DNA from 3 places in the Lysinibacillus parviboronicapiens genome. Region 2 is predicted to be linked to each of the others. Evidence: a T-box and tRNA genes for the amino acid it is inferred to sense, from the RefSeq annotation. Region 2 holds a T-box; the other regions hold tRNA genes.
What was found. The T-box of region 2 lies ahead of alaS (alanine--tRNA ligase). A T-box ahead of a tRNA ligase gene usually reads a tRNA of that ligase, here a tRNA-Ala.

Region 1 (6,254 bases), 430 kb from region 2:
TTGGTTGTGCGCGTCCAAGCAGTAAGGCGTGTGTGTAGGCAAATCCGCACACTGTAACGTTGAGCTGTGATGGCGAGTCCTTTAAGGACGAAGTTCCTGATTTCACACTGCCAAGAAAAGCCTCTATCGAGGTGAGAGGTGCCCGTACCGCAAACCGACACAGGTAGTCGAGGAGAGAATCCTAAGGTGTGCGAGAGAACTCTCGTTAAGGAACTCGGCAAAATGACCCCGTAACTTCGGGAGAAGGGGTGCTCTTGAGCGTGCAAGCGCATGAGAGCCGCAGTGAATAGGCCCAGGCGACTGTTTAGCAAAAACACAGGTCTCTGCAAAACCGTAAGGTGACGTATAGGGGCTGACGCCTGCCCGGTGCTGGAAGGTTAAGAGGAGTGGTTAGCGCAAGCGAAGCTGCGAATTGAAGCCCCAGTAAACGGCGGCCGTAACTATAACGGTCCTAAGGTAGCGAAATTCCTTGTCGGGTAAGTTCCGACCCGCACGAAAGGCGTAACGATCTGGGCACTGTCTCAACGAGAGACTCGGTGAAATTATAGTACCTGTGAAGATGCAGGTTACCCGCGACAGGACGGAAAGACCCCGTGGAGCTTTACTGTAGCCTGATATTGAATTTTGGTACAACTTGTACAGGATAGGTAGGAGCCAGAGATCTCGGAGCGCCAGCTTCGAAGGAGGCGTCGGTGGGATACTACCCTGGTTGTATTGAAATTCTAACCCATGCCCCTTAGCGGGGCAGGAGACAGTGTCAGGCGGACAGTTTGACTGGGGCGGTCGCCTCCTAAAAGGTAACGGAGGCGCCCAAAGGTTCCCTCAGAATGGTTGGAAATCATTCGTAGAGTGTAAAGGCACAAGGGAGCTTGACTGCGAGACCTACAAGTCGAGCAGGGTCGAAAGACGGGCTTAGTGATCCGGTGGTTCCGCATGGAAGGGCCATCGCTCAACGGATAAAAGCTACCCCGGGGATAACAGGCTTATCTCCCCCAAGAGTCCACATCGACGGGGAGGTTTGGCACCTCGATGTCGGCTCATCGCATCCTGGGGCTGTAGTCGGTCCCAAGGGTTGGGCTGTTCGCCCATTAAAGCGGTACGCGAGCTGGGTTCAGAACGTCGTGAGACAGTTCGGTCCCTATCCGTCGTGGGCGTAGGAAATTTGAGAGGAGCTGTCCTTAGTACGAGAGGACCGGGATGGACACACCGCTGGTGTACCAGTTGTCTTGCCAAAGGCATCGCTGGGTAGCTATGTGTGGACGGGATAAGTGCTGAAAGCATCTAAGCATGAAGCCCCCCTCAAGATGAGATTTCCCATTACGCAAGTAAGTAAGATCCCTCAAAGACGATGAGGTAGATAGGTTCGAGGTGGAAGTGTGGTGACACATGGAGCTGACGAATACTAATCGATCGAGGACTTAACCAAAATGTTTGAAACATTCAATGTACCGTTTATCCAGTTTTGAAAGAACAACATCTTTCTACATAGGGTTTCAAGATACAAGTAGTTCGAGAAAGCGATGGAAGCTGACAAAGAAATACGGCGTATATTGGAAGCCGACAATAGTCTAGTGATGATGGCAAAGAGGTCACACCCGTTCCCATACCGAACACGGAAGTTAAGCTCTTTAGCGCCGATGGTAGTTGGGGGCTTCCCCCTGTGAGAGTAGGACATCGCTAGGCATAATACCCAGGAGGATTAGCTCAGCTGGGAGAGCATCTGCCTTACAAGCAGAGGGTCGGCGGTTCGAGCCCGTCATCCTCCACCATATGCCGGTTTAGCTCAGCAGGTAGAGCAACTGACTTGTAATCAGTAGGTCGTGGGTTCGATTCCTATAGCCGGCACCATAGTTTTGAGCCATTAGCTCAGTTGGTAGAGCATCTGACTTTTAATCAGAGGGTCGAAGGTTCGAGTCCTTCATGGCTCACCATTTAAATTGCCAACAAAATATGCGGGTGTGGCGGAATTGGCAGACGCACTAGACTTAGGATCTAGCGCCGCAAGGCGTGGGGGTTCGACTCCCTTCACCCGCACCATTTTTTAGAATTTCATAATTGCCAGGATAAATAAATCTTATGCACATGCGGAAGTAGTTCAGTGGTAGAACACCACCTTGCCAAGGTGGGGGTCGCGAGTTCGAACCTCGTCTTCCGCTCCAACATGTGCCGGGGTGGCGGAACTGGCAGACGCACAGGACTTAAAATCCTGCGGTAGGTGACTACCGTGCCGGTTCGATTCCGGCCCTCGGCACCATTTTTATTCTAGTAAATAGCGCCCGTAGCTCAATTGGATAGAGCGTCTGACTACGGATCAGAAGGTTGTGGGTTCGACTCCTGCCGGGCGCGCCATATATATTTCGGAATGTAGCTCAGCTTGGTAGAGCACTTGGTTTGGGACCAAGGGGTCGTAGGTTCGAATCCTGTCATTCCGACCATTATTTTGGGGCCTTAGCTCAGCTGGGAGAGCGCCTGCCTTGCACGCAGGAGGTCAGCGGTTCGATCCCGCTAGGCTCCACCATAAAATTATAACCAGTTATAAAGATCCTGGCGGCGTAGCTCAGCTGGCTAGAGCATTCGGTTCATACCCGAAAGGTCGTGGGTTCGACTCCCTCTGCCGCCATCTTAAAGGACCTTTAGCTCAGTTGGTTAGAGCAGACGGCTCATAACCGTCCGGTCGCAGGTTCGAGTCCTGCAAGGTCCACCATTTATATATTGTTACGGAGGTATACCCAAGTCTGGCTGAAGGGATCGGTCTTGAAAACCGACAGGCGGGTAACACCGCGCGGGGGTTCGAATCCCTCTACCTCCTCCAGTTTTAAATTTTATAAATGGTGTTCTAAAAAACTCGGTATAATTAACATTCATATTGTCGCGGGGTGGAGCAGTGGTAGCTCGTCGGGCTCATAACCCGAAGGTCGTTGGTTCAAATCCGGCCCCCGCAACCAAATGGTCCCGTGGTGTAGCGGTTAACATGCCTGCCTGTCACGCAGGAGATCGCCGGTTCGATCCCGGTCGGGACCGCCATTTTTATAATAAGAGGTTCATGTAAGCAAAAAGATCGAAGAAGCAAACGAGTGCATGAAGGAGCGTACTTACAGTACGTGACTGAATAAACGAGAGTGGCTGATAAAGATATTTGCAGCTTAGCATGGAACGTATGGGTCAGTAGCTCAGTTGGTAGAGCATTAGATTGAAGCTCTAAGTGTCGGCGGTTCGATTCCGTCCTGACCCACCATACATGCGGGTGTAGTTTAATGGTAAAACCTCAGCCTTCCAAGCTGATGTCGTGAGTTCGATTCTCATCACCCGCTCCAAATGGGCCTATAGCTCAGCTGGTTAGAGCGCACGCCTGATAAGCGTGAGGTCGATGGTTCGAGTCCATTTAGGCCCACCATTATTCCGAAGTAGCTCAGTTGGTAGTAGCACCTGACTGTTAATCAGGTTGTCGCAGGTTCGAGTCCTGCCTTCGGAGCCATTTTTTTATTTACGGGGAAGTACTCAAGAGGCTGAAGAGGCGCCCCTGCTAAGGGTGTAGGTCGGGTAACCGGCGCGAGGGTTCAAATCCCTCCTTCTCCGCCATTGGCCCCTTGGTCAAGCGGTTAAGACACCGCCCTTTCACGGCGGTAACACGGGTTCGAATCCCGTAGGGGTCATACTAAAGCACAGTAGATGTAAAACATCTACTGTGCTTTTTTTATGAAGAAAAATATAAAAGAAGCTTCAAAGAATTATAGTATTGGAAAAAGTAGGAGAAGCTTGTCGAGGTAAAGTAACTGCAACTGGGCTCTATGCCGAAGTGCAAGTATTATTTATTGGTGGAAGTCAAGTGTTCCAAAATTACTTACAAAATATATTTATTAGATTCCAAACAGTGTTGTCCTTTTAGAAATAAAAAATCGTCTAACTAAAGATAGTAGACGATTTTTTTATTATCCTCGTGCTAGCATTCTTTCGAGTGAACTACGGGCTTCTTTTGCAATATGGGGGTCCACTTGAATGCGATTATGTGGCTTTCCCTGTTCAATACTTTCAAGTGACCACAGCAGATGTGGGAGATCAATTCGATTCATTGTAAGACAAGGACAAAAATTCTTATTCAACGAGATAATCTGTTTATCTGAATGGTGTAACATCATACGATTAACTAGATTCATTTCTGTGCCGATTGCCCATGCAGAACCGCTAGGGGCATTATTAATAGTATCAATAATGTATTTCGTTGAGCCTGCATCATCCGCTGCCGCAACAACTTCACGGCTACATTCCGGATGCACGATAATGCGCATATTTGGATGTGCCTGACGAACCATTTCTGTATGTTGCACGGTAAAGCCTTCGTGGACGGAACAATGTCCTTTCCATAAAATTACTTGAATGTTTTCTGACGACTGTTCTGTCTCAAGGGTATTGGTATGTGGATTCCAAACAGCCATATTTTCAAGAGGTACGCCCAAATCATAAGCGGTATTTCTACCTAAATGCTGATCGGGTAGAAATAAAATACGTTGCTTTTGACTAAATGCCCATTTTACCATTTCCTTTGCGTTGGAGGATGTTACACATGCGCCTCCATAATGTCCTGTAAATGCTTTTATTGCCGCAGTCGAATTGACATATGTTAACGGTATAATCGTATCACCGAAAAGTTGCTGTAAGATGGACCATGCTTGTTCTGTTTGATAAATGTCTGCCATGTCTGCCATTGAGCAGCCTGCTCGCATATCTGGCAAGTAGACATGCTGTTTCTCAGTGGTTAACATATCGGCTGTTTCAGCCATAAAATGTACCCCACAGAAAACGATATGCTTGGCTTCCTTATTTGCAGCAGATAATTGCGCGAGCTGTAAAGAATCTCCTGTAGCATCAGCAAATTGAATCACTTCGTCTTTTTGATAATGATGGCCAGGAATAAAAAGCTGACGACCCAGTTTCTTTTTAATAGCTAGAATGCGAGATTCCATGTCAGTTCTTGATAGTGTTCGATAATGCTCTGGGAGTAGGGTAGCTTGTTGTAATAAACTAGTTATTGACAAGTGGATGATCTCCTTTCATTTGTACAAGTGCGCTAATATCAAACGCTTTTACCGAATGAGTTAGTGCGCCAAGTGAGATCCATTGGATACCAGATTCTGCATAGGCATGTAGATTATCTAGCGTAATCCCACCGGATGCCTCCGTAGCGATATGCGCAGGAACGGCTGGGAGCCATGCCTGTATTTCTTCTGGCGTTCGATTATCAAACATAATAATATCAGCACCTGATGCAATGGCTTCTTTCAATTGATCTTTTGTTTCAATTTCTACTTCAATTTTTACCGTATGACCAACTTTGCTACGAGCAGCTTGCACAGCTTTTGAAATGCTCCCTGCAAAAGCAATATGGTTATCCTTTAGCATAATTGCATCGTATAATCCACTGCGATGATTAAAGGCTCCACCTACCCGTACTGCATATTTATCGAGCATACGTAATCCAGGTATCGTTTTACGGGTATCGCAAATTTTTGCTCCTGTCCCTGCTGTTTCACGAACAGCTAAGTTGGTAGCTGTAGCGATGGCAGACATACGCTGAATGAGATTCAAAATGACACGCTCACCAATTAATAATTTTTGTAGAGGTCCTTTGACAATAGCGAGTAAATCACCTGTATTTACTGCATCACCATCTTTTTTATGCAAAATGATATCCATCGAGGAATCCAGTAGTAGAAAACCGTGCTCGATGATAAGTGCTCCACAGAAAATACCACTATCTTTCGCATAAAAGGAAAAAGTCCCTTTTTGATCAGCTGTAAAGATAAGTTCGCTTGATAAATCGCCATCCCCAATGTCTTCGTTATAAAATTGCTTGAGCATTTCCTCTAGTTTGATGATATTCATATAATGTATTCCTCACTTTCATCTGTCCATGTTCAAAAATAATCCAGCGTTGAGCCCATAGTCTATCTTTATTTGGTTTGTCACTACGAATATGAGCTCCTCGCGTTTCTTTTCGTGTCAGTGCAGCATTTACCATCAATGAAGCGACAATATGCATCATATAAAGTTCAAGTTCCTGTTGACCCAGTCCACTTATCTCAACATGTTGAAGGGTTTGCAATGGTGGCAATTGTTTTGCGAATTGCTGCATATCTTGAGGATTGCGTATAATACCTAGCGCATGCATCATAGTTTGCTGTAAATGTTCTTTTGCTAATAGTGAAGGTATAGCTTGCTGATGAGCTTTGTGAATGACAGTGAAATTGTATTGCTTG
Region 2 (8,441 bases):
AATCAAAAAAGTTTTTGGATGAATGTGACACAAACATGAACTTGTTTTAAAAGTGCTTACTGGAAGCGTTTTCTTCTAATATGACTGATAAATCATACGAATGCTAAATTTTTTAACTGTATTTAAAAAGTAATACAGATTGTTATTTTTAGTCACTGATATAATACAGATTGATGCGTTGAGGAACAGATTATGGTGAAAAATCATATATTAATAAGTAAAAAACATAGGTATCAATTAGGGGTGAATGTATGCCAGCAATTACAGGACAGCAATATATTGATCGTATTGATGCATTGCAAACGTATATATCGTTAGATGGAGAAATAATTAAGGGAAAGATTTCAGAGCATCCAGCGTTTAAAGGTGTTATACAGAGTCAAGCAAGACTCTTTGATTTGCAATATGATGAAGCGGTACATGATAGTATGACCTATGTATCACCAACGACTAACGAGAGGGTGGGCATGTCTTTCCTTCAAACTGTGACGATTGAAGATTTAACGAAAAGACGTCATGCGGCTCGAGAGTGGGCCTTATGTAACCATGGTTTTATGGGAAGAAGTCCTGATTATATGAATACCACACTCATGGCTCTAGCATCAGCTGCGGAATATTTAAAAGATAAACCTAATTGTTTTCCTGATCATCTGCTTAATTTTTACGAGTATGCCCGTGAGCATGATCTGACAATGACTCATACATTTATTGAGCCACAAGTAAATAGGCAAAGATTTTATTATGAAGATGAAGAATTAACAATTGCAGCTAAAATTGTGGATAAAACAAAGAATGGTTTAGTGATTAAAGGGGCAAGGTTGCTTGCGACACAAGGTGGAATCACAGATGAGCTCCTTGTATTATCGACAAATGGCTATGACGAAGGCAAAGGATTTGGTTTCTCGATTCCAAGCAATACTAAAGGCTTGAAATTTTTATGTAGGCAGTCCTTTGTGGGTGGTGAATCAACTTTCGATCACCCGTTAAGCGCCCGTTTTGAAGAAATGGATGCTATTGTGGTCTTTGACAATGTAACAGTGCCTTGGGACCGCGTGTTTTATTTTGAGAATGTGGAAGTCGCTAATAATTTTATGAATGTTAGTGGTTTCCAAGCATTCACTTTACATCAAGTGTTGTCACGCCAGATTGCCAAGACTGAATTTGTATTAGGTGTTGTGCAAACAATTGTAGATACGATAAATATTGGCGACTATCAGCATGTTCAGCACAAGGTTGTTGAAGTCATTGTAACATTAGAAACGATGAAGGCTTTACTGCTAAAGTCAGAAATAGATGCCAAGCGAGATGCTTTTGGCTTCATTAGACCCGATCAGCCAACATTGCAAGTCGCGATTCAAATTTTCCCTAAAGTATATCCGTCCTTTACGGAAATAATCCAGTTGCTTGGAGCGAGTGGATTAATGTCGATTCCGAGCGAAAAAGCATTTGTAGCGGATGATGGTGACTTCGAACATTATTTACAATCCTCTCGTGATGGTGGGGAGGAGCGTGTGAAAAAATTCCGTCTTGCCTGGGATTTAACGATGAGTAGCTTTGGCACAAGGCAAACTTTGTATGAACGCTATTTCTTCGGTGATCCTGTACGCTTGTCGAGCATGCTTTATCAATCTTATAATCGAGAAAATTTAGTGAAACGGGTGGAAGATTTTTTAAGTGAAAATTAAATAATGGTAGTCAGTAAATCATTATTGATAATTTGATCAAGTGAAGACATAGAAAAAATATTTGATTATATGAAGTGCAAAAGAGCAAGAGAAGTCGATAGTGATTTCCCTTGCTCTTTTCCTTATAGTGTAAATGTACGTACTTCTTCTTGTAATTCTTCTGCGTATTTTTCGAGTGCTTCAGCAGTCGCAGCGATTTCTTGCATAGCAGATGCTTGTTTAACAGTCGCCTGTGCCATTGCCTCTACCTCATCTTTTGAAGAAAGTGAAATGTCTTCTATCACTTTCATGTCTCCTACAACTTGATGACTATTAGCAGATATCGTTTTTGATTTTTCTAATACATCATGGAGCTGATCATTAATTTCTTCAATGAATGTTTTCATTTCATGGAAGTTCTCTTCAGTTTGTGTAAACATCTGTAATCCTAAAGTCACTTCGCTATGGCTTGTATCCATTGATGTTGCTAGTTTTGATGCCTCTCGTTGGATAGCTGTAATTATTTGACGAACTTGTGAAGAGGAGTGGTTCGTTTGCTCGGCTAACTTCCGTACTTCATCTGCTACAACTGCAAACCCCTTACCATGCTCGCCTGCGCGTGCTGCTTCAATGGCAGCATTTAGTGCCAACAAATTCGTTTGTTCAGATATCGATGTAATAACCGCTAAAATTTCGTCAATTTCTTTGACATAGGTATTCACCGTTGTAATGTCCGTTGAAAGCTCGTTAATTTTGCCCTCGATTGTTCTCATTTGTTTTTGAGTAGATGCAACGACATTTTGACCTATATCAGCAGTTGCTTCAGCTTTTTCAGCTTTTTGAGTTAAGATATTGGTGTTTTCGTAAATTTGATGAATGTCATTTGAAACTTGCTCTAACGTATCAAAGCTTGCTACTAATTTGGCAGTTTGCTTGTCGATACCTTCAGAAACGGCGATGGCAGCCTGTGACACCCGTTCTGTAGCACGTGAGTTTTCGTCTGTAACTGCACTTAATTCCTCTGAGGAAGCAAGTAGTGAAGTTGATTTTTCGTGAATATGTGATAATACATCACGTAGTGAATCACTCATTTTTTGAAAGGCTTTACCGAGAACGCCGATTTCATCTTTTTTCTTGCTGACCACTTTTGCACGTAAATCACCTGCACTCATCGTTTTAGCTGCATTGATCATAGAGCCTAGTGAGCGTGTAATTGTACGAATTATGACATATAAAATGACACCGAAAAATGCTATAGAAAGACATACGACGATGAATGTAGAAATAAATATAGGTTTTGTCGCATTAGATATTTCACTTTTTGACATCGCTCCACCTACATGCCATCCGGTTAATGCATTTTGTTGTACAAACATTTGCTTTTCTTCATTATCTAATCGGTAGTTAATAAAGTTGTCTGTGCCTTCTAACATCGCTGATGCCCAAGACTCATCTGAAATATCTGCACCAACCTTTATTGTTGGGTGTGAAATGATTGCTTGATTACGACTTACTAAAAATGCATAACCTTCATTGCCAATATGTATGGTACCGATTAAATTTGCTAGCTCTTCCATTTTAAGATTGACAGCAAAGACACCATCGGCATTTTTAATTTCTTTGGAAATCGTCACAACCCAGTCACCTGTTGAAGCAGATTCGTGTGGGTCAGATATAACAACTTCTCCTTGTGCTTCAATGGCGTTCTTGTACCAATCCCGTGTACGTGGATCGAAATCCTTTTTTCCAGATAATCCAAGATTAGGAACTTGAATCATCTCCCCATTCCCAGTACCAATAAACGAAGAAACAAGCCCTTTACTCGTATCGAAATATTGCTGCATGCTTTGTAGCAGGATAGTGCGTTCTTCTTGGGATAAAGTTGCCTCTGTTAATGAGTTGCCAAAGTAAGTCACATCTTCTACAATCGGTTGGATATGTTTATTGATAAATTCATCGACAACCGCAACGTTTTGTGAGGCACTTGTATGCATAGTATCGTATATTTCATTTTTTGCGACTGAATACGACGTTATAGCGATAAGTAGGCTCGGAATGATAAGTGCGAAGAAAAAAGTTAAGCCTAATTTTTTTCCAATCGTCATTGTTGTCATATGTTTCTGCTTGTGCATAATTATCCTCTCCTTGTTATAGTGTATCTTTATAGCGAGATACTATTTTAAGTATAACTTATTTTTATTGATAAAAAATGTATATTTTGGGAACGTTTAGACTGACGGAGTGGGGGGAATTACATGGACTATAAGAAGATTTCAACTTCAAGAAATGAACGCTTCACTGTTGGGGTAGACTATAGTGGACTTTAACAAAATTGTAGTTAGATCAATCATGTCAATGGAGAGAATAGTTTAAAAGATGGTAAGTGAACGCTAAATTAACCGTACATTGAAAAATTTCAAATAGTAGTTTATCTTTTAAAAACGGCTGTTGTGAAAGTATTTTAGCTATTCAATAATGGGATTATATATAGAAAATCTTCACAGTAATTCTTTGAGCAGTATTTACTTTAAAACAAGATGAACGTTGACACTCTTTGCAATCTTTTTTATAATTTATTGTATAATAGTAAAAACGAAGATGGAACAAGTACGTATTTGTACGTGGACAAGAAAGGGATTTCTAGGCTGGAAAAATCCTCACGACTAACAAATGCCGAAAGCTACTCCAGAGTGCAGCTAATCACTGCCGTTCACTTACGTTACAAGTGCTTGAGAGGTAAGTAGGTTATACTTACAACTAGGGTGGTACCGCGAGATAATAACAAGTCCTCGTCCCTTTTTTGGGGATGAGGGCTTTTTTTGTTTATTTAGCGGATTCATCTTTGTAATTTTACGTAGATAAGAGGAGGAACTTTCCACATGAAAGCAGCAGAAATTCGACGCATGTATTTAGAATTTTTTAAAGAAAAAGGACATCATCATGAGCCATCAGCACCACTTGTACCTATCAATGACCCATCGTTATTATGGATTAACTCAGGTGTTGCAACACTAAAACCTTATTTTGATGGTCGTATTATTCCTGACAATCCACGTATTACAAATGCACAAAAATCAATCCGTACGAATGATATAGAAAACGTCGGAAAAACAGCTCGTCACCACACATTCTTTGAAATGCTTGGAAACTTCTCAATCGGTGACTATTTCAAAAAAGAATCCATACATTATGCATGGGAGTTTTTAACAGATAAAAAATGGATGGGCTTTGATCCAGAACTATTATCAATTACAATTCATCCAGAAGACCAAGAAGCGTATGCTGTATGGCATAACGAAATTGGCATTCCAGAAGAGCGTTTAATCCGTCTAGAAGGGAACTTCTGGGATATTGGAGAAGGTCCATCAGGTCCGAACTCAGAAATTTTCTATGATCGTGGAGAAGAGTATGGCTCAGATGAAAATGATCCAGAAATGTATCCTGGTGGTGAAAATGAGCGCTATCTTGAAATTTGGAACTTAGTGTTCTCTCAATTCAACCATAATCCTGATGGCACATATACACCACTGCCAAAGCAGAATATTGATACAGGTATGGGTCTAGAGCGTATTGTTTCAGTGATACAAAATGTTCCAACAAACTTTGATACAGATTTATTCATGCCGATTATTGAAAAAATTGAACACGTCGCCAACCGTCAATATAAACGTCCAGGCGAAGTGGAATTAAGTGAAATTTTCGGATCTGAAGAAGACATTAACACACCGTTCAAAGTCATTGCTGACCATATTCGTACAGTAGCGTTTGCAATAGGTGATGGTGCACTTCCTTCAAACGAAGGTCGCGGCTATGTTTTACGTCGTTTACTACGTCGTGCAGTTCGCTATGCAAAACAAATTGGTATCGAAAAACCATTTATGTTTGAATTAGTACCAACTGTTGGTGAAATTATGGTTGATTTCTATCCAGAAGTAACAGAGAAATGTGAATTTATCCAACGTGTTATTAAAAATGAAGAAATTCGCTTCCATGAAACATTAGATGGTGGTTTAGCAATCTTTAACGATGTCGTTGAAGCTCAAAAATCTGCGGGTCATGACTATATTCCTGGTGCAGATGCATTCCGTTTATATGACACATACGGATTCCCAATTGAACTAACAGAAGAATATGCGGAAGAAGTGGGCATGAAAGTAGACCATGAAGGATTTGAAGCTGCAATGGAGGAACAACGTGAGCGTGCACGTGCCGCTCGTCAAGATGTAGACTCTATGCAAGTACAAAACGAAGTACTCGCAAACTTAACAGTGGCAAGTGAATTCGTTGGTTTCGAAACATTAACTGTAGATACAGAAGTTGCGGCGATGATCGTTAACGGCCAAGTGGCAAAAGTGGCTTCGGAAGGCCAAGAAGCGTTAGTGGTATTAGCAAAAACACCATTCTACGCTGAAATGGGTGGACAAATTGCTGACAGTGGTGTCATTTCTAATGATAGTTTTACTGCAATTGTCAAAGACGTACAAAAAGCACCTAATGGACAACCTTTGCACACTGTAATTGTGGCATCTGGCGAAATGCATGTTGAAGATGCAGCAAAAGCGGTAGTTAATCGTGATGAGCGTAATCTAATAATTAAAAACCATACAGCTACACATATTATGCAACGTGCATTAAAAGATGTTTTAGGCGACCATGTAAATCAAGCTGGTTCATACGTGGGTCCTGATCGTTTACGTTTTGACTTCTCTCACTTCGGCCAAGTAACAAAAGAAGAATTACAACAAATTGAACGTATCGTAAACGAAAAAGTGTGGGATGATATTGAAGTCGTGATTGAAGAAAAAGGTATTGATGAAGCAAAAGCAATGGGAGCAATGGCATTATTCGGAGAAAAATATGGCGATGTTGTACGTGTTGTATCCGTTGGTGACTACTCTATTGAGCTTTGCGGTGGTATCCACGTAAAACGCTCTTCTGAAATTGGTTTCTTCAAAATTGTCTCTGAAGGTGGTATTGGTGCGGGTACTCGTCGTATTGAAGCAGTTACTGGTAAAGTTGCCTACGAAGCCGTAAAAGAAGAAGAGGCGTACTTAAACGATGCAGCAACATTGCTAAAAGCAAATCCAAAAGATATTGTGACAAAAGTACAAGCGCTCCAAGCCGACTTTAAAGAATTACAACGTGATAATGAAGCACTATCACAAAAAATAGCGAACGCACAAGCAGGAGCGATCGTGGACGCAGCACAAACAATTGGTGATGTAACAGTGCTATCTACTAAAGTAGAAGCGAAGGATAATAATCAATTGCGTCAAATGATGGATGATTTAAAAGTAAAAATGACGAAAGCTATTGTCGTTTTAGGTGCTGTGGATGGCGATAAAGTGATGCTTTGTGCTGGCGTAACAAAAGATTTAAATGGTGGAAATTATCACGCAGGAAATATCGTGAAAATGGTCGCAGAAGCTTGTGGCGGTAAAGGCGGCGGCCGTCCAGATATGGCAATGGCAGGAGCAAAAGATGCATCAAAACTTGAAGAAGCTCTACTTTCTGTGTATGATTACGTTAAATCCATTTAATTAATCCGCCAAATCGGTTATAATAAAGAGAAATTGGAGATGAGCTTCTTTGCACATCTCCTTATTTCTGAAAGCGAGGTGCTGGTCATGAGTTCATTTGATCAAACGATGAAATTTAATTTTCCAGAAGAATCAATGGAACAGGAAGTCAAGCAGGTAATGTTGAAAGTACATTCTTCATTAGAGGAAAAGGGATATAATCCTATCAATCAGATTGTCGGTTACTTACTTTCTGGTGATCCGGCGTATATTCCTCGCCATCAGGATGCTCGTAATTTAATTCGCAAGCTTGAGCGGGACGAAATTCTAGAAGAGCTTGTTAAATTTTATATCAAAAAGAATAACGAGGACTAGAAATGAGAATTATGGGATTAGACGTTGGGTCGAAAACTGTGGGCGTTGCAATTAGTGATGCACTTGGCTGGACGGCACAAGGTATTGAAACCGTAAAAATTGATGAAGCAAATGGCGTGTTCGGCATCGACCGTATAGCCGAGCTAGTGAAGGAATACACGATAACAGAATTTGTTGTAGGATTCCCGAAAAACATGAATAATACGGTAGGACCGCGTGGAGAGGCTTCTGAAAACTATAAAAAGTTATTAGAAGAAACATTTTCTCTACCGGTCAAGCTATGGGACGAGCGATTAACAACGATGGCTGCAGAGCGCATGCTAATCGAAGCGGACGTGAGTCGTAAAAAGCGCAAGCAGGTTATTGATAAAATGGCTGCTGTGATGATTTTACAAGGCTATTTAGATAGCAAAAATTAACTGATGGGGTGACAGACATGGCACAAGAGCATAACCATGAAGAAGAATTACATGTACAACATATTACAGTGATTGATGAAAGTGGAAACGAGCAACTTTGCGAAGTTATTCACGTACACGAGTCTCCTGAATTTGGCAAATCATACGTATTTTATGCAATGGTAGGCGCTGAAGAAGATGAAGAAGGTTCTGTTGAAATTTTCGTATCTTCATTCGTACCATCTGAAAACGGCGAAGATGGTGAATTAACACCTATCGAAACGGAAGCAGAATGGGATATGGTGGAAGACGTATTAAACGCTTTAGAGGACGAAGACGAAGAATAATCGTTTTTCTATTTAAAGTGTGGGAACAAGGATGGCAATGTGCGGTCCTTGTTCCTTTTTTACTGTGTTCATTCGTGAAGAGAAACCTCTACTGAACATAGTTATTTTATGGTGATAGCTTCAAGATCGCACCATTCG
Region 3 (8,441 bases), 420 kb from region 2:
TGCAGATATTATTGGGCGTACAGCATTTAGCCCGTTAGAAGTACCAGCTGGTGTATTTACTGCTGCCATTGGTGCTCCTTATTTCATCTATTTATTATTTAGAAACCCTAGAAAATAAAGGAGTCAGATTGCATGACTGAATCTATAGAAACCAAATCACTTACACTTAGTTATGGAGATACCAACATCATTGAAAATCTAGATTTGGCTATTCCAATGAATGAGATTACGGTGTTAATTGGAGCAAATGGTTGTGGTAAATCCACACTGTTACGTTCAATAGCTCGATTATTAAAGCCTAAAAATGGAGCTGTGCTATTAGACGGATTGGATATTTTCTCATTATCTACCAAGCAAGTGGCAAAGAAACTTTCCATTCTTCCTCAGTCACCTGTAGCACCAGAAGGTTTAACGGTTCTCCAACTTGTTAAACAAGGCCGCTATCCTCATCAGAGTTGGCGCAAGCAATGGACACAACAAGATGAAGAAATAGTGTTAAATGCATTAAAAGCAACGGGTGTTGAACATCTTCAAGATAAACCCGTAGATGAGCTGTCAGGTGGTCAACGTCAACGTGCATGGATTGCAATGACACTTGCACAGGATACAGATATAATTTTATTAGATGAACCAACAACTTACTTGGATTTAACACATCAAATAGAAGTGTTAGATTTGCTATACGTTTTAAATCAGCAACAAAATCGGACAATCATTATGGTCCTTCATGATATTAATCTGGCATGTCGCTATGCTGATCACATCATTACCGTTCGTGATCGTGCGGTGTTTAAACAAGGAAAGCCTGAGGAGATCATGACTACCTCGTTGGTGAAGCATGTTTTTGATCTTGAATGTCAAATGACCGAAGACCCGATTTTTGGTACCCCATTATGCATTCCTTTTGGTAAGGGACGTAAAATCTATTAAATTAACACACAGTAGCAAGTAAGTTACACAAACGTTTCAAACTTCTTTTCCCAGTTGTTTGCAGCACTCGATAAGATTATTAATTTCCCTAAATTCCTTTTGCTTTTGAAAACGGCGTTATCGTCATTTTCTATAACAGCAGAAGGAATTTTTAGTTCCCCCAACTGTTCAGTATAATAAAGCGCCGTTTATCGCCCATGAATGGATCGAGAAAACGAAAATCAGGGCTTTCTGTTATGATTTATACATAAAAAAATGCAGTAGATAAGATTTATATCTACTGCATTTTTAGTATGGCCAACGCCAGGTCATTGACTTTAGAGAAAACAAATATTTTCACTCAGAAAGCCTTGTGAATCCCTATTATTTATCTTTGTACTGTAATTGTTTGTAAAGTGAAATCTAACTTATTGCCATTAGAATCCATAATAGCATTACTTGGTGAAGCTTGTATCGTAACACTTCTACCGTTTTCAAATAAATACCCACTCTGAGATATTGTAATCAGCACTCTATCATTGCCTTGTGCATAGGTACTTGCTGCTAGCGAAGAACCATTCACATTAATATTAAAGTCCATATTATTAACGTTTATTACTGGCTCACTGAACACAACCTCCAATGTTTGTGAATTGCTAACATTAACAGTCACAACCTTTGGTGCAATATTTTCTTTAAGATTAACTGTTGTTCGCACCTCATCGAATGCTTCCATAGAGTTTGCTGCTCTTAAGCCTTTAATCGTGAAATTTCGTGTACCATTAAAATAATTCGAATCTTTTTTCACTGTGAGTTTAATACGATTTAAATTGGATGCTTCTACAACTGCACTTTCTACCTGAGCATTATCAATACTATAATTTTGCACGTTTTGAGCAAGTGCCGGATCAACAGGATAATTGAAGTTTAAATAAACAATATTATTATCTTTAATAGAATAATCTGTCGCAGATGTTTGAATTGGGTTGTACTGCGTTAAGGCCAGTTTATTACCATTAACACTTAAATCACCATTACGTGTGAATTTTACATTTTGCACTTCATTAATAGGCACACCGTATAAATTTGTAACATTAAATAAAGTTAGTTTGCCATCGTAAAGAGCTCCCTTTGTATCGTAAGGGCCTAGCAGACCTGCAATTTTAACACGTAATTTTGTAGGTTGATCTTTTACGGTATGAATATCACCTTGAGATCCTCTTGATACCTCATACAAAATGTGATTATTCATATAGCTTCCCGTAAATGAAGCTTTTGCGTAAGATCCTAACTGGACAGGTTTATCCAACGTTAATTGTAAATATTCAACATTATCCTCATAAACAATTTCAGAACTTATTAAAACAGGCGCTTTATCATCTCTTATAAAGTTATACACTGTTGAGAAAGTGGCCGCTTCACCTGATAAGTCGGTAATGACACGACCAGCTGCTGTTCCAATAGTAGTAATTCCTTGAAGTATATTTTTTGGATCAACCGTCACATTGATTAAGCGACCATTTTTAGGATCTTTCTCTATTTTGTTCACGGATAAAGAAGTCTGTCCGCTTTTAATTAAAAGATCATATCCATAAAGTGGTTGAATCTCTTCTGAGAATAGTAACTGGAATGTATTTGGACCAGTTTGTATGACAGAAGATAATGTTGGTGGAATACCATCCTTATCTCCTTTTTTCACTGTTACAGTGGCAGGGTTTGGAGAAATTATATTTCCTGACAAATCTGTAGCCGCTACGAATGTAATCTGCATAGCTGTACCTGGTGTTAAATAACTACCATTCACTGTTGCAGCTGATAAATCAAAGGTTGCTTCAGTTGAGTTTTGTTCAATACTGCCCGTTACATTCATTACTCTTGTTCCATTTGGTAATGTAAATTGAATGCGTTCATTTTGGAATGCTGCCATCGGCTCGGAAAACTGGACTTTTACGATTGACGAGTTGTTTCCTTGCGTTGTTCCCAGAATAGTAGGTGGTTGTGTATCCCCAGCAACGACAAAATTTGCATCAGCTTTTGTAAGCAGTAAGCCTTTTTCAGACTTGATGTTATTTAACACATAACGATGTGTACCTTTTAATGGCTCATTTACTGTAAAGATGACTGATTTTCTATCAGTACTAATTTCTGTTTTCACAATTGATAGTGCTCTTAAAGTATCCACATTAGAGAAAGCCACAATATTATCCTGTAATTTTCCATCTGCTTTTACTACAGAGAGCGGGTCAATTGCTAGGTTGAAAACAACTTTGATTTGAGAGGCGTTGATGCCCTCAATCGATTGCACCTTTAGCTCATTGACTTCATATGTAACAACAGCTGAATAAGATTTATCGTTAATTTTAAAATCTACCTTTGTCTCCACATTTTCAGTAAGTGGCGTTGCTAATGTTACCTTATGGCTTGTCCCATCTGTTAATGTAACTTGTAGTGTATTGGCATCTACAACTTTAACCGTTTGGATGAGTAAAGCATGTTCTTTTATCATATCATCGATATTTGTCATAGTACGATGTAAAAAAGACGCAAATTGGCCACGTGTTAATGTGTTCGCTGGATTAAATGCCTTGACGTTTGTAATCTTTGCATACTCTAGTGCAATAACTGCCTCACGATTTTCTATTGAGGTATTTTTTAAATCTGTAATAGAAGATTTATAGTTTTCTTCTTTATACTTCGCAATTAAATCGATATCATAAACTGTTTCAATAGCACTTACTAAATAAGAAGCCATTTGTTCACGTGTAATATTTTCGGAAGGCGATAACTTGTTATTAGTACCTTTGGAAATACCAGTATCGTATATAAGTGCTGCATATTGTAGTAACTCTTTATCTTTTGTAGATGCAGGCTGCAAGTCTGTAAAACGTACTTTTTTATTGTAATCTGCTGGCACTTGATAGTGTTCTGATACAAGCCATTTCCCTAAAAATTTAGTGACATTACCACGTGTAAGAGTAGCGTTGGGTCTAAATGTACCGTCAGTATATCCACCTACAATTTTTGCATCTGCTAGTGCTAAAATTCCCTCTTTATGGTCACTCTTTGCAATATCTGTAAAGGAGGCTGCACTTGCAGTAGGAACAACAGCTGTCGCAATTAAGGCAGCAGATGCTGTACTCACAATCCATTTACTTTGCTTTTTTTTCACATTAATAACCTCCTATTAATTCTATTCATCTCTATTATAAAAGAAAGATGGATTTATTCCAAAGGATATACCAATATTATCGAGTTTTACCATGGAATATTTGTCTAATTATATAGTAAACAATTAGCAAATAGAAATATTTTGAGATGGATTGACAAAGAAGATGATCATAAGAATCAACTTTTGATTAAACAATTGTTAAAAGCTTTCTTATTAACGATAATATTTAGTACAACTACACCTAACATTCACAATAAACAAATCTCATAACGACTCTTGCTAATAGATAATAGTCGGTGGAAAAGTTAAGGAGAAAAATTGAAACGCTTTACCGAATTTACCACTCAATATGACAATGACTTGGATTGGGAACAACAAACGAGGCGTTTATAGAGCAACTATTGTATTAGATTTAAAAAGCATCATAAAAAAAAAGCAGTAGATGTATTTTACATCTACTGCTTTTTGGTATGACCCCTACGGGATTCGAACCCGTGTTACCGCCGTGAAAGGGCGGTGTCTTAACCGCTTGACCAAGGGGCCAATGGCGGAGAAGGAGGGATTTGAACCCTCGCGCCGGTTACCCGACCTACACCCTTAGCAGGGGCGCCTCTTCAGCCTCTTGAGTACTTCCCCGTAAATAAAAAAATGGCTCCGAAGGCAGGACTCGAACCTGCGACAACCTGATTAACAGTCAGGTGCTACTACCAACTGAGCTACTTCGGAATAATGGTGGGCCTAAATGGACTCGAACCATCGACCTCACGCTTATCAGGCGTGCGCTCTAACCAGCTGAGCTATAGGCCCATTTGGAGCGGGTGATGAGAATCGAACTCACGACATCAGCTTGGAAGGCTGAGGTTTTACCATTAAACTACACCCGCATGTATGGTGGGTCAGGACGGAATCGAACCGCCGACACTTAGAGCTTCAATCTAATGCTCTACCAACTGAGCTACTGACCCATACGTTCCATGCTAAGCTGCAAATATCTTTATCAGCCACTCTCGTTTATTCAGTCACGTACTGTAAGTACGCTCCTTCATGCACTCGTTTGCTTCTTCGATCTTTTTGCTTACATGAACCTCTTATTATAAAAATGGCGGTCCCGACCGGGATCGAACCGGCGATCTCCTGCGTGACAGGCAGGCATGTTAACCGCTACACCACGGGACCATTTGGTTGCGGGGGCCGGATTTGAACCAACGACCTTCGGGTTATGAGCCCGACGAGCTACCACTGCTCCACCCCGCGACAATATGAATGTTAATTATACCGAGTTTTTTAGAACACCATTTATAAAATTTAAAACTGGAGGAGGTAGAGGGATTCGAACCCCCGCGCGGTGTTACCCGCCTGTCGGTTTTCAAGACCGATCCCTTCAGCCAGACTTGGGTATACCTCCGTAACAATATATAAATGGTGGACCTTGCAGGACTCGAACCTGCGACCGGACGGTTATGAGCCGTCTGCTCTAACCAACTGAGCTAAAGGTCCTTTAAGATGGCGGCAGAGGGAGTCGAACCCACGACCTTTCGGGTATGAACCGAATGCTCTAGCCAGCTGAGCTACGCCGCCAGGATCTTTATAACTGGTTATAATTTTATGGTGGAGCCTAGCGGGATCGAACCGCTGACCTCCTGCGTGCAAGGCAGGCGCTCTCCCAGCTGAGCTAAGGCCCCAAAATAATGGTCGGAATGACAGGATTCGAACCTACGACCCCTTGGTCCCAAACCAAGTGCTCTACCAAGCTGAGCTACATTCCGAAATATATATGGCGCGCCCGGCAGGAGTCGAACCCACAACCTTCTGATCCGTAGTCAGACGCTCTATCCAATTGAGCTACGGGCGCTATTTACTAGAATAAAAATGGTGCCGAGGGCCGGAATCGAACCGGCACGGTAGTCACCTACCGCAGGATTTTAAGTCCTGTGCGTCTGCCAGTTCCGCCACCCCGGCACATGTTGGAGCGGAAGACGAGGTTCGAACTCGCGACCCCCACCTTGGCAAGGTGGTGTTCTACCACTGAACTACTTCCGCATGTGCATAAGATTTATTTATCCTGGCAATTATGAAATTCTAAAAAATGGTGCGGGTGAAGGGAGTCGAACCCCCACGCCTTGCGGCGCTAGATCCTAAGTCTAGTGCGTCTGCCAATTCCGCCACACCCGCATATTTTGTTGGCAATTTAAATGGTGAGCCATGAAGGACTCGAACCTTCGACCCTCTGATTAAAAGTCAGATGCTCTACCAACTGAGCTAATGGCTCAAAACTATGGTGCCGGCTATAGGAATCGAACCCACGACCTACTGATTACAAGTCAGTTGCTCTACCTGCTGAGCTAAACCGGCATATGGTGGAGGATGACGGGCTCGAACCGCCGACCCTCTGCTTGTAAGGCAGATGCTCTCCCAGCTGAGCTAATCCTCCTGGGTATTATGCCTAGCGATGTCCTACTCTCACAGGGGGAAGCCCCCAACTACCATCGGCGCTAAAGAGCTTAACTTCCGTGTTCGGTATGGGAACGGGTGTGACCTCTTTGCCATCATCACTAGACTCTACTTCATCTTTAACATACTATGTATTACTTATATCTTAAAGTTCTTTGTGTTTTGAAGTTGTTTACCTGTCCTTCAAGACAAGAATTATTGTATAACGTTTTCTTACATTGTGCAACACTTTTTTATAAAAAAAAGAAATTATTACTTTTTAAAGATATTTTTGTCATGTAAGAGAATTTATCACTCTGCTAATCATTATAACAATTGTTTTTTCAAAAGAAAACATTTTTATTTACATCAAAAAAATGTTTTGTAGTTGCTATGTTAAATATTTACTCTATTAGTAATCAATAATGCCTCGACATTATTACGTCCGGAATCGGCTTTGTGCTTGCACAAAGAACTCCTTTTCGATTTCCGTGACATCCGCCGGAGGCTTTAACTTATTTTAGCGGATGTTTGTACACCCTGAAAAGCAACTTAAATCCGCATTCATCTCACCACCTATAGAGGTGGGAGACTTCTGCTGAAAGAAGTTAAATACAGTAGAACTCAGGCCTTAACGATACGTCTTGTTAGAATGCCTGAGTATTTTAATATTTTTTGTAGGTACTACATTGCTCATACATTTTAATTTTTTATCCTATACGTTATTTAGCATTATTATTCTAAATATTAGTAAGGGCTGCTAATAATTGGTCAATTTCTTTAAATGTAGTTTTTGGACCAAAGGATATTCTGAAAAATTGGCGAGCTTCTTCCATAGTATAGCCCATCGATAAAATTGCTTTCGTGCCAGACTCGCTATGAATATCACATGCACTACCTGTAGATATGCATATACCCGCTTCATTTAATCTTAATAAAACATATTGTCCTTCTACTTTATCCATCACAATACCACATATATTTGGTAGTTGCTCCCCACATTCGATCATACGACATGTAGTTGGTAAATTTTCTTGTAAATAAAGACGTAATGCCTCATAATCTTGTAGCTTGTAATGAAAATCTTCTATTGCAGTTGCAAATGCTACGATAGCTGGCGTATCCAGTGTTCCCCCTCTTAAGCCGCGCTCATGAGTCACACCTGGTGTTAATGCAGGTACACAAATTTTGGGATTAATATAAACAGCCCCACAGCCTTTTGGTCCAGCAATTTTATGTGCTGAAACTGTCATAGCATCCACCTGTTGTGCAAAAGTAACTTTACAAAATGATTGTACGCAATCTACATGAAAATATATATCAGATTCCTTAGCCAAAGCTGCAATTTCATCTATAGGTTGAATTGCCCCTAATTCTGAATTAACATGTTGGATAGTTATAAGCGCTGTATCATCTCTTAACACTTCGCGTAATTGCTCTACATGAATACTACCACTTCGTTGTAAGGGTAATTTTGTCACAACAAATCCCATTTTCTCAAGTGTATTTAATGCCGCATGAACTGAAGTATGTTCTGCTTGTGAAGAAATAATATGTTTTCCTTTCTTTGAAGCCAAAGCAAGTGATACAATCGCCAGCAAATTCCCCTCAGTTCCACTCCCTGTAAAAATTATGCCATCACTTTTAACGTTTAGGGCAGTGGCTACTATTGCTCTTGCCTTTTCAACAAAATAATGTGCTTGTCCTCCTAAGTCATGTAAACTCGCACTGTTTCCATAATAACGTTCCGCTACTTCACAATAAGCCTTGAGCGCTGAGGCAGACATTGGTGATGTTGCTGCGTAATCCATATAAATCATCGTATTCTCATCCTCTCAATTTACTTAGGGTCTTGTTTTCTTTTATATTTTATGTAAAGATATGTGTCAAGACAACTGTAAAGAAGGTATAGCTATGGATGTAAAGATAGATG

Region 1: it has a tRNA-Ala gene. The T-box ahead of alaS (alanine--tRNA ligase) is inferred to sense a tRNA for this amino acid. The anticodon was not compared.
Region 3: it has a tRNA-Ala gene. The T-box ahead of alaS (alanine--tRNA ligase) is inferred to sense a tRNA for this amino acid. The anticodon was not compared.

Annotation. Positions count from the first base shown of each region.
Region 1 covers NZ_CP073713.1:3,768,493-3,774,746, reverse strand. The annotation lists rRNA gene C9J31_RS18350 (23S ribosomal RNA) at 1-1,426, shown strand, start outside; rRNA gene rrf (5S ribosomal RNA) at 1,568-1,683, shown strand; tRNA gene C9J31_RS18340 (tRNA-Val) at 1,694-1,769, shown strand; tRNA gene C9J31_RS18335 (tRNA-Thr) at 1,773-1,848, shown strand; tRNA gene C9J31_RS18330 (tRNA-Lys) at 1,856-1,931, shown strand; tRNA gene C9J31_RS18325 (tRNA-Leu) at 1,953-2,037, shown strand; tRNA gene C9J31_RS18320 (tRNA-Gly) at 2,085-2,159, shown strand; tRNA gene C9J31_RS18315 (tRNA-Leu) at 2,166-2,254, shown strand; tRNA gene C9J31_RS18310 (tRNA-Arg) at 2,273-2,349, shown strand; tRNA gene C9J31_RS18305 (tRNA-Pro) at 2,359-2,435, shown strand; tRNA gene C9J31_RS18300 (tRNA-Ala) at 2,443-2,518, shown strand; tRNA gene C9J31_RS18295 (tRNA-Met) at 2,547-2,620, shown strand; tRNA gene C9J31_RS18290 (tRNA-Ile) at 2,628-2,704, shown strand; tRNA gene C9J31_RS18285 (tRNA-Ser) at 2,720-2,812, shown strand; tRNA gene C9J31_RS18280 (tRNA-Met) at 2,871-2,945, shown strand; tRNA gene C9J31_RS18275 (tRNA-Asp) at 2,949-3,024, shown strand; tRNA gene C9J31_RS18270 (tRNA-Phe) at 3,160-3,235, shown strand; tRNA gene C9J31_RS18265 (tRNA-Gly) at 3,241-3,314, shown strand; tRNA gene C9J31_RS18260 (tRNA-Ile) at 3,318-3,394, shown strand; tRNA gene C9J31_RS18255 (tRNA-Asn) at 3,399-3,475, shown strand; tRNA gene C9J31_RS18250 (tRNA-Ser) at 3,489-3,579, shown strand; tRNA gene C9J31_RS18245 (tRNA-Glu) at 3,582-3,653, shown strand; gene C9J31_RS18240 (hypothetical protein) at 3,737-3,886, shown strand; gene nadA (quinolinate synthase NadA) at 3,930-5,033, opposite strand; gene nadC (carboxylating nicotinate-nucleotide diphosphorylase) at 5,020-5,880, opposite strand; gene nadB (L-aspartate oxidase) at 5,837-6,254, opposite strand, start outside.
Region 2 covers NZ_CP073713.1:3,335,841-3,344,281, reverse strand. The annotation lists gene hpaB (4-hydroxyphenylacetate 3-monooxygenase, oxygenase component) at 252-1,685, shown strand; gene C9J31_RS16180 (methyl-accepting chemotaxis protein) at 1,808-3,796, opposite strand; T-box leader at 4,251-4,464, shown strand; gene alaS (alanine--tRNA ligase) at 4,544-7,204, shown strand; gene C9J31_RS16170 (IreB family regulatory phosphoprotein) at 7,292-7,558, shown strand; gene ruvX (Holliday junction resolvase RuvX) at 7,561-7,977, shown strand; gene C9J31_RS16160 (DUF1292 domain-containing protein) at 7,995-8,303, shown strand.
Region 3 covers NZ_CP073713.1:3,758,902-3,767,342, forward strand. The annotation lists gene C9J31_RS18100 (FecCD family ABC transporter permease) at 1-118, shown strand, start outside; gene C9J31_RS18105 (ABC transporter ATP-binding protein) at 133-930, shown strand; gene C9J31_RS18110 (S-layer homology domain-containing protein) at 1,298-4,078, opposite strand; tRNA gene C9J31_RS18115 (tRNA-Glu) at 4,550-4,621, opposite strand; tRNA gene C9J31_RS18120 (tRNA-Ser) at 4,624-4,714, opposite strand; tRNA gene C9J31_RS18125 (tRNA-Asn) at 4,728-4,804, opposite strand; tRNA gene C9J31_RS18130 (tRNA-Ile) at 4,809-4,885, opposite strand; tRNA gene C9J31_RS18135 (tRNA-Gly) at 4,889-4,962, opposite strand; tRNA gene C9J31_RS18140 (tRNA-Phe) at 4,968-5,043, opposite strand; tRNA gene C9J31_RS18145 (tRNA-Asp) at 5,179-5,254, opposite strand; tRNA gene C9J31_RS18150 (tRNA-Met) at 5,258-5,332, opposite strand; tRNA gene C9J31_RS18155 (tRNA-Ser) at 5,391-5,483, opposite strand; tRNA gene C9J31_RS18160 (tRNA-Ile) at 5,499-5,575, opposite strand; tRNA gene C9J31_RS18165 (tRNA-Met) at 5,583-5,656, opposite strand; tRNA gene C9J31_RS18170 (tRNA-Ala) at 5,685-5,760, opposite strand; tRNA gene C9J31_RS18175 (tRNA-Pro) at 5,768-5,844, opposite strand; tRNA gene C9J31_RS18180 (tRNA-Arg) at 5,854-5,930, opposite strand; tRNA gene C9J31_RS18185 (tRNA-Leu) at 5,949-6,037, opposite strand; tRNA gene C9J31_RS18190 (tRNA-Gly) at 6,044-6,118, opposite strand; tRNA gene C9J31_RS18195 (tRNA-Leu) at 6,166-6,250, opposite strand; tRNA gene C9J31_RS18200 (tRNA-Lys) at 6,272-6,347, opposite strand; tRNA gene C9J31_RS18205 (tRNA-Thr) at 6,355-6,430, opposite strand; tRNA gene C9J31_RS18210 (tRNA-Val) at 6,434-6,509, opposite strand; rRNA gene rrf (5S ribosomal RNA) at 6,520-6,635, opposite strand; gene C9J31_RS18220 (cysteine desulfurase family protein) at 7,249-8,328, opposite strand; gene nadB (L-aspartate oxidase) at 8,423-8,441, shown strand, end outside.